3 regions of the Gracilibacillus saliphilus genome follow, and region 1 is predicted to be linked to each of the others. Evidence: predicted binding sites of a transcription regulator. Region 1 holds the regulator's gene; each other region holds the start of a gene.

Evidence for each region. Region 1 encodes LexA, which represses DNA repair genes until DNA is damaged. Its sites were predicted from a motif close to CGAACATATGTTCG; they were not measured.
Region 2: addB (helicase-exonuclease AddAB subunit AddB) is a predicted target of LexA. The motif match lies at 1,968-1,981, and genes of this name have one in related genera.
Region 3: GHT08_RS00535 (DUF6434 domain-containing protein) is a predicted target of LexA. The motif match lies at 2,093-2,106, and genes of this name have one in related genera.

What each region holds. Positions count from the first base shown of each region.
Region 1 covers NZ_WJEB01000001.1:837,895-842,247, forward strand. The annotation lists gene GHT08_RS04075 (N-acetylmuramoyl-L-alanine amidase family protein) at 1-391, shown strand, start outside; gene GHT08_RS04080 (hypothetical protein) at 816-1,544, shown strand; gene lexA (transcriptional repressor LexA) at 1,772-2,392, opposite strand; gene GHT08_RS04090 (YneB family resolvase-like protein) at 2,655-3,302, shown strand; gene GHT08_RS04095 (DUF896 domain-containing protein) at 3,416-3,643, shown strand; gene tkt (transketolase) at 3,810-4,353, shown strand, end outside.
Region 2 covers NZ_WJEB01000051.1:9,032-13,384, forward strand. The annotation lists gene addB (helicase-exonuclease AddAB subunit AddB) at 1-1,916, opposite strand, end outside; gene GHT08_RS21145 (HAD-IA family hydrolase) at 2,194-2,763, opposite strand; gene GHT08_RS21150 (HAD-IIIA family hydrolase) at 2,810-3,352, opposite strand; gene GHT08_RS21155 (GrpB family protein) at 3,352-3,867, opposite strand; gene GHT08_RS21160 (NUDIX hydrolase) at 3,907-4,353, opposite strand, start outside.
Region 3 covers NZ_WJEB01000001.1:141,032-145,384, forward strand. The annotation lists gene GHT08_RS00525 (Gfo/Idh/MocA family protein) at 1-426, shown strand, start outside; partial or broken gene GHT08_RS00530 (IS1595 family transposase) at 538-1,453, shown strand; gene GHT08_RS00535 (DUF6434 domain-containing protein) at 1,486-2,058, opposite strand; gene GHT08_RS00540 (D-lyxose/D-mannose family sugar isomerase) at 2,330-2,851, shown strand; gene GHT08_RS00545 (SGNH/GDSL hydrolase family protein) at 2,869-3,525, shown strand; gene GHT08_RS00550 (alpha/beta hydrolase) at 3,969-4,353, opposite strand, start outside.

The DNA.
Region 1 (4,353 bases):
GAAAGAAAAAGTCAAAGCAATTAATCCTGATGCAGTTATTGGCAGGAAAAAGAGCAAGAAAGCCAACCTAAAAATAGATGGATGGTGGGGAGAACAAACCACACGAGCACTTCAAAAATATCTTGGAACCGTGGTTGATGGTGTTATCAGCAATCAATTACGCAATGAAGTTACCTCAAAGATCGTATCAGGTATCACTTTTGGTAAAGGCGGTAGCTTAGTTATTAAGGCATTACAAAGTAAGGTTGGCGCTAAGATTGACGGTTATTTAGGACCACAAACAATCCGGAAACTCCAGCAATATCTAGGTACTGTGGTAGATGGAAAATTAAGTGAACCTTCACTTGTCGTGAAAGAATTGCAACAGAATTTAAACAATGGAACATTCTAGTGAGTCATGAATACAAAAAAACCGCTGTAACAAAGGAGCGATTTGGAATGTACTCCTTGTTCAAAATAAAGCCTTTGTTCAGTTAGGTTTTTGGCCACCACTGAGCATAACTTTATCATCGTGTTACTCGAAGTTTGAAGTGGTAATCTTACAGACGATAGCATACCGTGATAAAGTCGTTTCCATTTATGGGCGAGTCTATCTGTTTATTGTTAAGTAGTTAATAATACTAGTTTCTTATTTGATAACTTAATTTTAAATTACATTTCTTTGAATATATTTCTTAGCTTTAATTACTCATAAATTAAAATTTGAACTTTTACACCATATTATGTAATGAATGCCCACACAAAAACAATCAAAATAAGTAAAATATAGAGAATCCGAAATTGGGTTAAAAAACAACAGAAAGGGATGAAATAAAGTGACTCATCATAATTGTGGTGTAAAAGTGGAAGTTCCCGGAAAAATTCCTATAAAACCGAAAACCAGAAGGAAAAAGCATGATTGTCCATGTCCACCTAAAAAACAAGCGGCAGGCTGCGAGTGTAATGTTAAAAAACCTGCTCTTGAACCAGCTAAATTAACGAACGATTGTGTAGTTGTCAATTCACTTGTTGGAACAAAAACGGTACAAAAGGTTGCAGAGGTGACTTTACCTATAACCGCATTTGCAGGTTTAGGAGTGTTAGACGATCTTGTATCTGTTAATCTTACTCCGAATGTGGATGCTGTGACTCAAAATGCTCGTGTTATTAAGGATAAAGTTGTTAATATCGGGCTTCTTCCAGTTACTATTACGGTGTCAATTTTAGGTATCGAACTACCAGTTACCTTAGATACTACCATTCCGTTCCAAGAGCATACTGATTTTCCAGGAGCTTGTCCACAAGATATCGTACAAGAAACACCTCTGGAAGTGGAAGGAACTTTCATTCAACCTGGAGTTCCAGTGATAGGTGCTGCTGGAATTGAATTAGTTGAAGGTATTTTATTTAAAGTGGTTTTACGCACAACGATTACTGTAACTCGTCCAGTTATCCAGGATTCACAAGGAAATATTTGTGATGTAAATCCAAACCGTTGTGACGACACAAATGGTCCGCCATCGTTCACTTTACCTGCACCACCAAATGGTGGCTTGCTAGGCTAATCTCCAACAACAGTGTAAATTCATGGTAACCCTTGGCACTTTAAGTGTCGGGGTTATTTTCTTATCCCTTTATATTTGTCCTTAACTGCTCAGAATTTATGTTATGAAAAAAGGAAAATAGCGGAAGTTTTTTAATGCCATGGAGTTACCGTAATAAAATTATAGTTAAAAAAGTGCTACCGTTTATAGGTCGCACTTTTTTTATTAAACCTTATTAAGTCTATATACTATATATTTCGGTACAAACCGACTACTTTTCCTAAAATACTGACATTATCATAGATTAGCGGATCCATTGTTGCATTTTCAGGTTGCAAGCGAATATGATCCTTTTCTTTAAAGAAACGTTTTACAGTTGCTTCACTGTCTTCTGTCATTGCAACTACAATATCTCCATTTTCTGCTGTGTTTTGTTGTTTGACAATTACCTTGTCTCCATCTAATATTCCTGCTTCAATCATACTGTCTCCCTCAATAATCAATACAAATAACTGTTCACTTACATGCATTTCATTGTGCGGAATCGGAATATATTCTTCAATATTTTCGACTGCTGTGATAGGAAGACCGGCCGTTACTTTCCCGATAACTGGCGCAAATGTAGCTTCTGTTTTCGGAATTTCCAGTTCTCCATCTTGTGGAAGTACTTCTATCGCTCTTGGTTTAGTAGGATCACGTCTAATATAACCTTTCTTCTCTAATCTGGCTAGATGACCGTGAACGGTTGAACTTGATGCTAAACCAACTGCTTCTCCAATCTCACGAACAGATGGTGGATATCCTTTTAGCTCTACTTGCTCTTTAATATAAGCTAATATCTCCTCTTGTCGTTTTGATAGATTTGTCATATTTAAATCCCCTTATACGTATTATTTATTAATCAAAGTATAGCATAGTAAGATTAGATTTACAAACATTCGTTCGAGAAAAGTGTTGACATGAACACCTGTTCGTGTATAATAAAAGTACGAACAAAAGTTCTGTGGAGGGATTTATCATGTTAAAAAATATTTCTAAGATTGACATTTTCTATTTGGTTGCTTTTATACTAGCTATTGTCTTTTTTTATGTTTCAGCAGTAACTAGTTTATAAAATGAAGGAGTAAATCTATGACGAAAGCAATCATTTATTGTCGTGTGAGTACAGAAAAGGAAGCGCAAGAAACTTCTATTAAACGGCAGCAAGAAGAATTGCAGTTGTTTGCAAATAAATATAATTTCGAAATCATCAATATAATAGAAGAAAAACAGAGTGGATATGAGATTGAACGAGAAGGTATTTTTGAAATGTTAGAGGAGTTTCAAAGCGGAAAGGCTGACACACTACTCATTCAAGATGAAACAAGACTTGGAAGAGGAAATACAAAGATAGCATTACTTCATCAGTTAAATCGCTTAAATGTCAACATATATACACTTTCACACCATGGTGAATTACAACTATCGGAAGGCGATTCAATGGTACTACAAATTGTCTCGATAGTAGAGGAATACCAAAGGAAATTACACAATGCAAAAATAAAAAGAGGGATGAAGAAGGCAGTAAATAATGGATTTAATCCAGCTGAAAATCTTTCTAATCAGCATCTCGCCAAAGGTAGAGAACGAAAAGAATTTCCGATAGAAGAAGTAGTCAGGTTAAAAGGGAATAATTTAACCTTCCAAGAGATCGCGTCGATTTTAAGAGGAATGGGTTACGATGTATCTAAAGCAACTGTGCATCGCCGTTATCAGGAATACCAATCACTTGAAAACTGATTAAATCAAGATTAGAATAAAGAGAGAGTATACGATTCGTGTATACTCTTTTTCATTGTAAACTAGAATAAATCAATCGTTATTATGGTATAGAAAAGAGGTGTCAAATCTCTATGTTATCAAAGGAAAAAATTGCTCGTATTAATGAATTAGCAAATAAAGCGAAAACAGAAGGTTTATCAGATGAAGAAAAGCAGGAACAAAAATCTTTGCGTGAAGCCTATCTGAAAAATGTCAGAAAATCATTTAAAAATCATATGAAGGGGATGACTGTGGTTGACCCGAACGGGAATGATGTCACTCCGGAAAAATTAAAACGATTAAAAGAGAAGAAAAAGTAGAGAATTCTACTTTTTCTTCAAAAATTATAAAAGTTTAGCAAAAACTGATATTTCTAAAGAAATTACGCGCTTTTTGTCTTGATATACTTGTCTTTAAACTGATTTCGTTATAGGATTATAAATGTGCGTACATATTTTGCAATTTTGAAAGGGGACAAATGAAAAGATGGCAAATCAAATGGAACAAATGTCTATTAATGCAATAAGAACATTGTCAATAGACGCGATTGAGAAAGCTAATTCTGGTCATCCAGGGTTGCCAATGGGGGCTGCTCCAATGGCATATACGCTTTGGACACAACACATGAATCATAACCCGAAAAGCTCTAAATGGTTTAATCGTGACCGTTTTGTATTATCTGCAGGTCATGGCTCTATGTTATTGTACAGCTTACTTCACTTGTCAGGTTATGATGTCACAATTGATGATCTAAAAGGATTCCGTCAATGGGATTCCAAAACTCCTGGTCACCCAGAAGTACACCATACCGATGGGGTAGAAGCAACGACAGGACCATTAGGTCAAGGTATTGCGATGAGTGTTGGTATGGCAATGGCTGAAAAACACTTGGCAGCTAAATACAATAAAGATAAATTTAATGTAGTAGATCACTATACATTTGCACTTGTTAGTGATGGAGATCTAATGGAAGGTGTTTCACATGAGTCTGCATCTCTAGCTGGTCACTTAAAATTAGGCAAGCTTATTG
Region 2 (4,353 bases), on a different contig from region 1:
CCTTCTGCTAATTGTAAGCCATGCGTATGCAGTAAGGCACGTTCTTCTTCTGATATAAGGCCATCTCCACCAGGTTTCATCGGCCAGGTTCCTTCATTCACTCCTAACAAAAAGGCAACCTTAATGCCATGCATACGCGAACGGTCAATTGAACCTACCACAACATGATCAATACTCGGTGGCACGTGAGAAAATCTTAGTGAATCAAAGCCAGACTCTAACACGTTACGGAATGTCTGCAAGTCCATTGTTTCTTCACCAGCGACTTCCGTAATCTCTTCTAACAATTGAATCACCGCATCCCACACCTGGTCTTGCTCACGTCCTTTTTCGACTCTTCCTTCTTCATCATATTGATCACGCATATTCTCCAATCGTCCAGGTGCTCCAATTGTTTCTAACCATTCAAATAGAGCAATTGCTTTTTCTTTAATCGTCGGTAATTCCCGTAGCAATTGATCAATATCCGCAAGTGCTGCTGTTACTTTCTCCCGATAAGCATTAATTCGTTCTTGTGTTGATCGCTCACGGTCTGTTTGTGCTGATTGATCAAAACCTTTAAAACGTTGGAATATCCAAGGCTTATCACTTAACCATCTGTTCCTACCTCTTACACCATACTCCAACACATAATTTTCTAACTCATCAATTGCCTCTTGATCTAAGCGATGCTTACCTTCTCCTTTTGGAATAAACCCTGCTTTTAACAAGCGAAAGACTGCATCATATCGCCAGTTTCCTTCAATGACATCAAGCAATGATCTGATCGTTTCAATTAACGGATGATTGAGCATCGTCCTTTTTTCATCAACAAACGTCGGAATCTGATAATCATCAAAAACAGTAATAATGAGATCATGATAAACATCCGGCTCGCGAATCAGAATAGCAAGATCACGATAACGATACCCTTCATCCCGTACTAACCGAACAATTTCCTGTGCTGTTCCTTCAACTTCAGCACGTGGGTGCACCGCTTCCGCGATCCGAACGGGTGCTTGTTCCGAATAGCTCTGAACAGGACGACTATCAAAATAACGGTCTAAATGAACAAATGGTGTTGTCGCATTTTCATTTGTTGTTAGAGGAGTGACTTCTGTTTCCACCATCGTTTGTTCTGCTAATTGCTCTAATTGATGATAGGTTTCCTTTGTTTGATAGAAAAGGTCTAACGGTACTACCTCAGGATCGTGTACATCATCAACCGTTAACGTCACTGTGACATTTTCGCACTTTTTGAGCATTGCTTCTATCACTAATAATTCTTGTGGCGTAAATTGGTGAAAGCCATCTATGTAAACAGATGCGCCTTCTAAAAAGTTAGTCATTTCTAGTTTTTCTACTAACAGTTGTAACTGATCCTCACTATCCATGTAATGACCTTGTAAAGCAGTAGTCAACTGCTGATAAATATAAACTAAATCATCTAATTTATGTTGTAACGCTGTTTCACTAATTGTCTTATGCTGGAATCGATTCATTTCTTGTAACTGTTCACTAATTAATTCTGGTGTAACACAATAGCGTTTGAATTCGGTGATCATATCCTCTAGTTGTTCGATAAAACCTTGCTTTTCAATGGCCTTCTGGAATACTTTCCATTCATCAGTCCGCTCCTCGACAATTTTACGAAGCATCATTTGCATCCCTGTTGATGTAATGTATTTCTTTGTTGCTCCGCCAGTCAGCTGCATAACACGCCAAGCTAACCGCGAAAAACTATAGACTTGTCCGCGAATTGAGCCATTTATATCAGGATCATTTAATAACGCATATTCCTGTTGAAAGGTCATTTGATCTGGAACTAAATAGATAATCGGGGGTCCTTGAGGATTTTGCTTGAGTTCTTGTCTTATCTCTTGTAAGCATTGCTCACTTTTATTCACCGTTGCACTTCCAATTAAAAATCGCAACAAAGAAAACACCTACTTTCTCTATCTTCACGTCTATTTTACCATAGATTATAGCAAACGAATGTTCTGTTGTGAAGGAAAATGGTGTTTGGTTTGAATGTAATAGGCTACTTACTTATTTTCTCCAGGAAATAGAATCGCTAAAAGAATTACCTTATTTTTATCACATCCTAGAATCAACATCGACTTACACAGAGTACCTCATCAAAGATTTATTACTGCTTTACCTTTTAAATCACTTTCAATATCTCGGCTGGAGTATTTACTCGAAAATCTGGTTTCATTTTTTTACCACTTCAAAAGAGTCATACCCCCAGCTAACCCAGATTATTTTAACGCCAGTTTTTTTACAAGCTAGGATATCTCTTCTTTCATCTCCTACATAAATTACTTCTGAGGGCTTCAAGTTATTTCCTCTTAAAAATCTGTGGATTAACTTGTTTTTTCCAAATATACTGCTTGAACAGATAACATTTGTTATACTCGTTAACTTGTTGCTTTTTAGAAAAGTCATAATATTTTCTTTTGAATTAGATGATATAATGATAGTCTTATAGCCTTTTCTCTCTAATTCAGCTAACATTTCAGCAATACCATCATATAGCTTCACTTCATTTATGGATTCTCGATATAATTGATAGAACTTAGGCATCACGATTGGCATTTTAAACATCGGAAACTGCAAATATCTACCTCTTTCCTTGATAGACAGTTTCTTCATCTTTTCCATTTCATTCAAGTTTATTTCTCTAAAATAATACTGTTTCGCTAGGATATTCCAACTTTTCAAAAGCACTCTGCGTGAATCTGCCAGTGTCCCATCAAAATCAAAAATAACGTATTTTACCATCAAATGCACTCCAGTTCTAAAAATACCTTATATTATTTTATGTATGTTAGCTCTGCTTTGACAATAGCCAATCTACTGCTTCACGAAAATCATTAGCAATGAATTCTGGCGAAACTTCAGCCCATTTTCCAAAAAAAGCTTGATTTTGATATTGATGAAACGCTTTTTCTCCTGCACCTGTTTTCACTAAGATTTTGATACATCCTGCATCATGTGCTGCAACCATGTCTGTCCACCGATCCCCTATAACTACACACTCTTTTAAATCCAAATTGTTATCTTTTGCTGCTTGTAATAACATGCCTATTGATGGTTTTCGACATTGACATCTCTCGTGATGTTGGTGTGGACAAAGATACACTTTATCAAAGCCAAATTGCTTCAATTCTGCATCATATTTTTCTTTTGCTACTTCCCCTTTTGAGATAACTGGTTGATTGGTAAAAGAAAGAATAAGGTTACCTGATTCCTTTAATTCAATTAATGATTCCTTTACATATGGATACAATTGAAATTCTCCAGGAAAAATAACCGTGTCATTTCCTCCAATTGTTCCATCTCTATCAATAAAAACTGCTTGTGGCAAAATTATCTCTCCTTCTTTGCTCTTTCCACAATATTTTTGATGAAAGGTTCTTTTTTCTTTGTATATGTCTGTCGATCATGCTTATATACTGAAGCAAGACTTTTCTTTAAGACCTCATATTCTTGAGCTGCTTCTGGGTGTAATCTAAGATAATCTCGAAATAATAGCTTTTCAATCCATTCCCTACTATCATATTCACAAATATGCAAATGGGAAGTGCCCTTTCCCCACTCGCCCTTTCTAAAAAATTTTCTATTTTTAAGCTCTGGTTTAAGAACATACTCATACTCAATTTCCTTCAAAGGATTCACCAATTGATCTATCTCCTCTAATTTTTGTATACCTACTAGAATATCGATGATTGGTTTTGCTGCTAATCCTTTTATGGAAGTGCTTCCTATGTGCTCAATTGCAACAACTTTATCACCTAAGACTTCTATAATCCTATTTCTCTCTTTAGTAAACTTTTCTACCCATTTAGGGTTATAATCACGAATAGTAACAGTTGGTTTTGTCATCTTATTATCCTTATCTCTTTTCTGTTCCATCACCACTTGTTATTTTAGCCTTTCACTAGATTGAAAAAAGGAATCCATCATATAATTTTTCGCCATTAGGTAAGCTGTTACAGTAAATAGCTGACTTTTCACTTCATTTCCTAATAATTGATTACCAAAATGATCGAAATCCAACACCCTAACTTTCATGTTCTCCGTATCATCTAGGTCTTGTTCTTGTGATTTAAACGCTTCCAATATTAGAAAAGTTTTTATTTTATTATTTTGTGTAGCTGGATTAACATAATATTCACCTAAGAAAATAGGTTTTTGCAACGAAGAGTATCCCGTTTCCTCCTTCACTTCTCTGATCAAACCTTCCTCATGTGTTTCTTTCCCCTCTCTTTTTCCAGCAGGTACTTCTAAGAAGAAGTCTCCTCCTGCATGACGATATTGCTCTACCAGTACAATCTGATTCTCATTCGTTATGACAACCCCATTCACCCA
Region 3 (4,353 bases), 700 kb from region 1:
TTGATCTTCCAAGGTAAGAAAGCACGTGTCTCCGTACCATGGAAGGTAAAGGCGTCAACTTCGAAGGAAAATGGCTTTCCGAATGATGATCCCGAACTCGAGCAGTTATTGACGGAAGCATTTAACAGTCAGCCAGATTTAGAGTATGAAGGACATCCAGGCCAGATCGAAAATGTACTTGATGCGATTATAGAAAACAAACCGGTATTGGTTGATGGCATACAAGGACGTCAAACTTTAGAATTGATTACAGCAATCTATGAATCTGCCAACTACCAGCGAACAGTGACATTACCATTAACGAAAGAGAGTCCTTTTTACACGAGAGAAGGTATTTTACAAAATGCGAAAAACTTCTATGAAAAAGGAGCATCCGTAGAGAATTTCTCAGATACGGAAATTACAACTGGTGGTAAGTACGAATAGAAAATTGGAATAAACAATAATAGCCCTTTGGACACATCCAAGGGCTGTTTTTTTATAGATGGTTGCTTTCTTGACCTTCCTATTAAAAGGTTTATTTAATGGGGGTTAAGGATGTGGAAAGATGTATATGAGGAGTTCAGCAAATTAACAAATTCAGAGCAGATGGCGTTATTTAATGCGATGAAAAAAGACCTGTTTCCAGAAGAACCAGATAAAATCACAAAATTACTCAAAAACATTCGTGAAGCCCGCTTCGTTTCTGGTTTGGGGTATGTTCATTGTGGAAGCACTTCTGTCAACCGGAACGGTAAATATCGTTCAAGACAACGCTATCTATGTAATGATTGTGGGAAATCTTTCAATGATATGACCAATACTCCGCTCTCCGACTCACGGTATCCTGAAGAATGGGTGAAGAAATATATTAAATTAATGGTAGAAGGCTACAAGCTGCCGAAAATCGCTAAACATCTTCAAATACACATTTCCACTGCATTTTATTGGGGGATAAAAAATCTTGAACGCATTAGGTGGTCTCGGATTTAATCAACTTCAAGGTATCGTTGAGAGTGACGAAACCTTTTTTCGTGAGTCTTTAAAAGGTTGCGAAGTCGTCGATAGAAAACCAAAGAACCGTGGCGAAAAAGACAAGAAAAGAGGGATTTCTAACTCTAAAATTGCCGTTATGGTAGCACAAGACCGCAACGGCAATCTAATCGCACGAAAAGCAGGAACTGGTCATTATGTACAGATACAGCAACGAACTACAAGAAGTTTGCTAAACTCAAAGAATTGATACACAAAACGGTTAATGAACGCCAATAACAACGTGTAAAGAAGGGCATGTATCACATTCAGCACGTAAATAACTCTCATAGCCGTTTAAAGGGGGGATGGAGCGTTTCCAGGGTGTGCAACTAAATACTTAAACAACTACCTCTATTGGTTCCGTTGGTTTGAAATAGGCAATGAAATAACATTTGATGAACGTGTCAAACAAATGCTTGTTTCTGCTTGTCGAAAGTAAAATCACATCACAGTAGAAATGTTGAAAAGTGCTTAACTATTATTAGACATATATTTATTGCTTCCAGGAAGTTTCTTGGTTTCATTCCAGGCTTTAATTGCTTCTTCTCGACTTTTTCCTTGATTTTTCGGGTCAGCAAAAAAGTCATGAATGAATTGATTGTATTCAAATTGAGGTGCAATGTTTTTCTTATACGAAGGGTCTTTTTTCCGTTCCTCTTCCTCATACCAAGCGTCTACAACATCACGATACGTTTTTCCAATATTGTTTTTAAAATAATTTTGGATATAGGTGGAAAAATGAAATTTCGGGATAACTGTCTTAAAAAACGCTCTAACATTTTGACTACAACGATGGTTTTCCGTAATAACTGTATCAAGACTTAAATCGACTTGTGGCTCTGACTTCCTATTTACTTTTGATTTTCTGATAGGTTTTTTTATCTCTCCTGTCCGAAGAAATATTTCAATCCTATCGGAAATCTCTATTTTTGAACCAGAAGCACTTATTCCATTTTCTCTGCAAAAAGATTGTAATTCTTCCTTTAACCAATAAAAATCTTTAAAAATCGCTACACTAATATCTTTCGTAAGATTAGGTCTCATAAATTATACCTCCATATTTACTTATTTTTATTATAGAACAAATGTTCCTTTTTTGGCAAAAATAACAACAATCAAGAATAACAAAGTTTGCGAAAACAGCCTTTTTTTATTTAGTTTTAACGACTATATTGGCTTAGAAACCTTAATGTGCTAACATTTGAATAAATAGTTTTGAAAGCGTTTTGATAACTGTTGTTTTAAGCAATTGTATTTCATTAAATAGAATAATAGGTGTGTACAACATCATATAAATGAATGGGTGGTGATACAAATGAATCGAAAAGAAGCTCAACGAAAAACTATTGAAACTTTAACAAAGGCAGGGTTATTTTTAACGGAAGTAGAAAAGCAACGAGTGGAAATTGCTGATTTTGGTCTAAATCGATTAGAGCAAGAAGGCTTACAGTTAATTACATATGAAAATAATTCCCACTATTGTGCTAAAGAACTTGTCTTGTTCCCAAATCAAACATGCCCTGAGCATAAGCATCCCCCGATTGGTCAAACAGAAGGGAAGCAAGAAACATTTCGCTGTCGGGCAGGTAAAGTTTATTTATATGTAGAAGGAGAACCGACGGAACCGATCCAAGCAACAATTCCGAAAGAAAGTGAAGCATATTATACCGTATTTCACGAGATTGAATTGAACCCAGGTGAACAATATACAATTCCACCGAATACGTTGCATTGGTTCCAAGCAACAGACCAAGGTGCAATTGTTTCCGAATTTTCTACTACTAGTCGAGATGAGTATGATATCTTTACTAATCCTGGAGTTAATCGAATATCTTAATATAATAGGAGGACAAAATGAAGCTAGCAAAAAATCAAAAATTATTGTTTATTGGAGATTCTGTAACTGATTGTGATCGTGCGAAACCAGAGGGGGAAGGATTATTTCAAGCGTTAGGAACTGGATATGTATCCAGTGTTGATTCATTTCTACAATCGACATACCCTGAATTAGGAATTCGTGTCGTAAATAAAGGGATATCTGGAAATAATGTTATAGACTTAAAGAATCGTTGGCAGGAAGACGTACTTGACCAAGCCCCGGACTGGTTAGTCATCATGATCGGTATAAATGATGTGTGGCGCCAATTCGATTCTCCCTTTATTCCAGATCGACATGTTTATATCGATGAATATGAGAAAACATATCGGGAGCTAGTCGAGAAAACAAAATCAGAAGTAAAACAATTAGTGCTGATGACACCTTTTTATATCGAACCTAACCCCAACGATCCAATGCGTTATAAGATGGATGAGTATGGTAAATTGGTTAAGCAAATTGCGATAGAACACGATACATTATTTGTTGATACACAAAAAGCATTTAACACCGTTTTAGAGAAAATCTATCCGGCTGCAATTGCATGGGATCGAGTTCATCCCAATCACACAGGCCATACCGTTTTAGCAAAAGCTTTCTTAAATACGATAGATTTTAACTGGCGAAAACAATAAGGGTAACTAAACTAGTCTAGTTTCACTTGCTGTTCGTTCTATTGAGTAATTATTGGATATCAAGGGAAGAGAAGCGAATATCCCGCGGAAGCGGAGCGCTTATCCCTGGAAGCGAAATCCTGTTCCGGGGAAAAAGCATTCCCTTCCGAGGAAAAGGGCTCCTGTTCCCTGGATAAGTGAATATATCCAGGGAAGAGAAGCGAATATCTCCGGAAGCGGAGCACTTATCCCCGGAAGCGAAATCCTGTTCCGAGGAAAAACCATTCCCTTCCGAGGAAAAGGGCTCCTGTTCCCTGGATAAGTGAATATATCCAGGGAAGAGAAGCGAATATCTCCGGAAGCGGAGCACTTATCCCCGGAAGCGAAATCCTGTTCCGAGGAAAAAGCATTCCCTTGCCTGAATAAATAATAATTTTGAGGTTGTTTTATCTTTATTATATTACTCATAACCGCTTATTGATCCATTGCATAACATTATCCAGTGCTAAATCTCGATAGTGGGCTTGTAACGGATGATGGAATCCATCATTAAACGTAACGAAATGCTTATCCGGTATCGAAACGGAATGGAAAAAATCTTGAATAAAACGAGGATGTATGATCGGATCTTTTTGATCGTAGACAAATAGAACTGGGAATTGGAATAAGGCTGCTTCTGCTATCGCATCAACTCCATTTTGAATTAACTCAAATAGCCAACGTGGCGTATATTGCGACGTCATTAATGGGTCTTTTTTTAGTTCTTTTTTCTTTGGTAGATACGGTTCTAAGGATGTTATTGCTCTGAAAATCCTTTCCCACTTATTAGGACGTATCGATAGGTTCGGT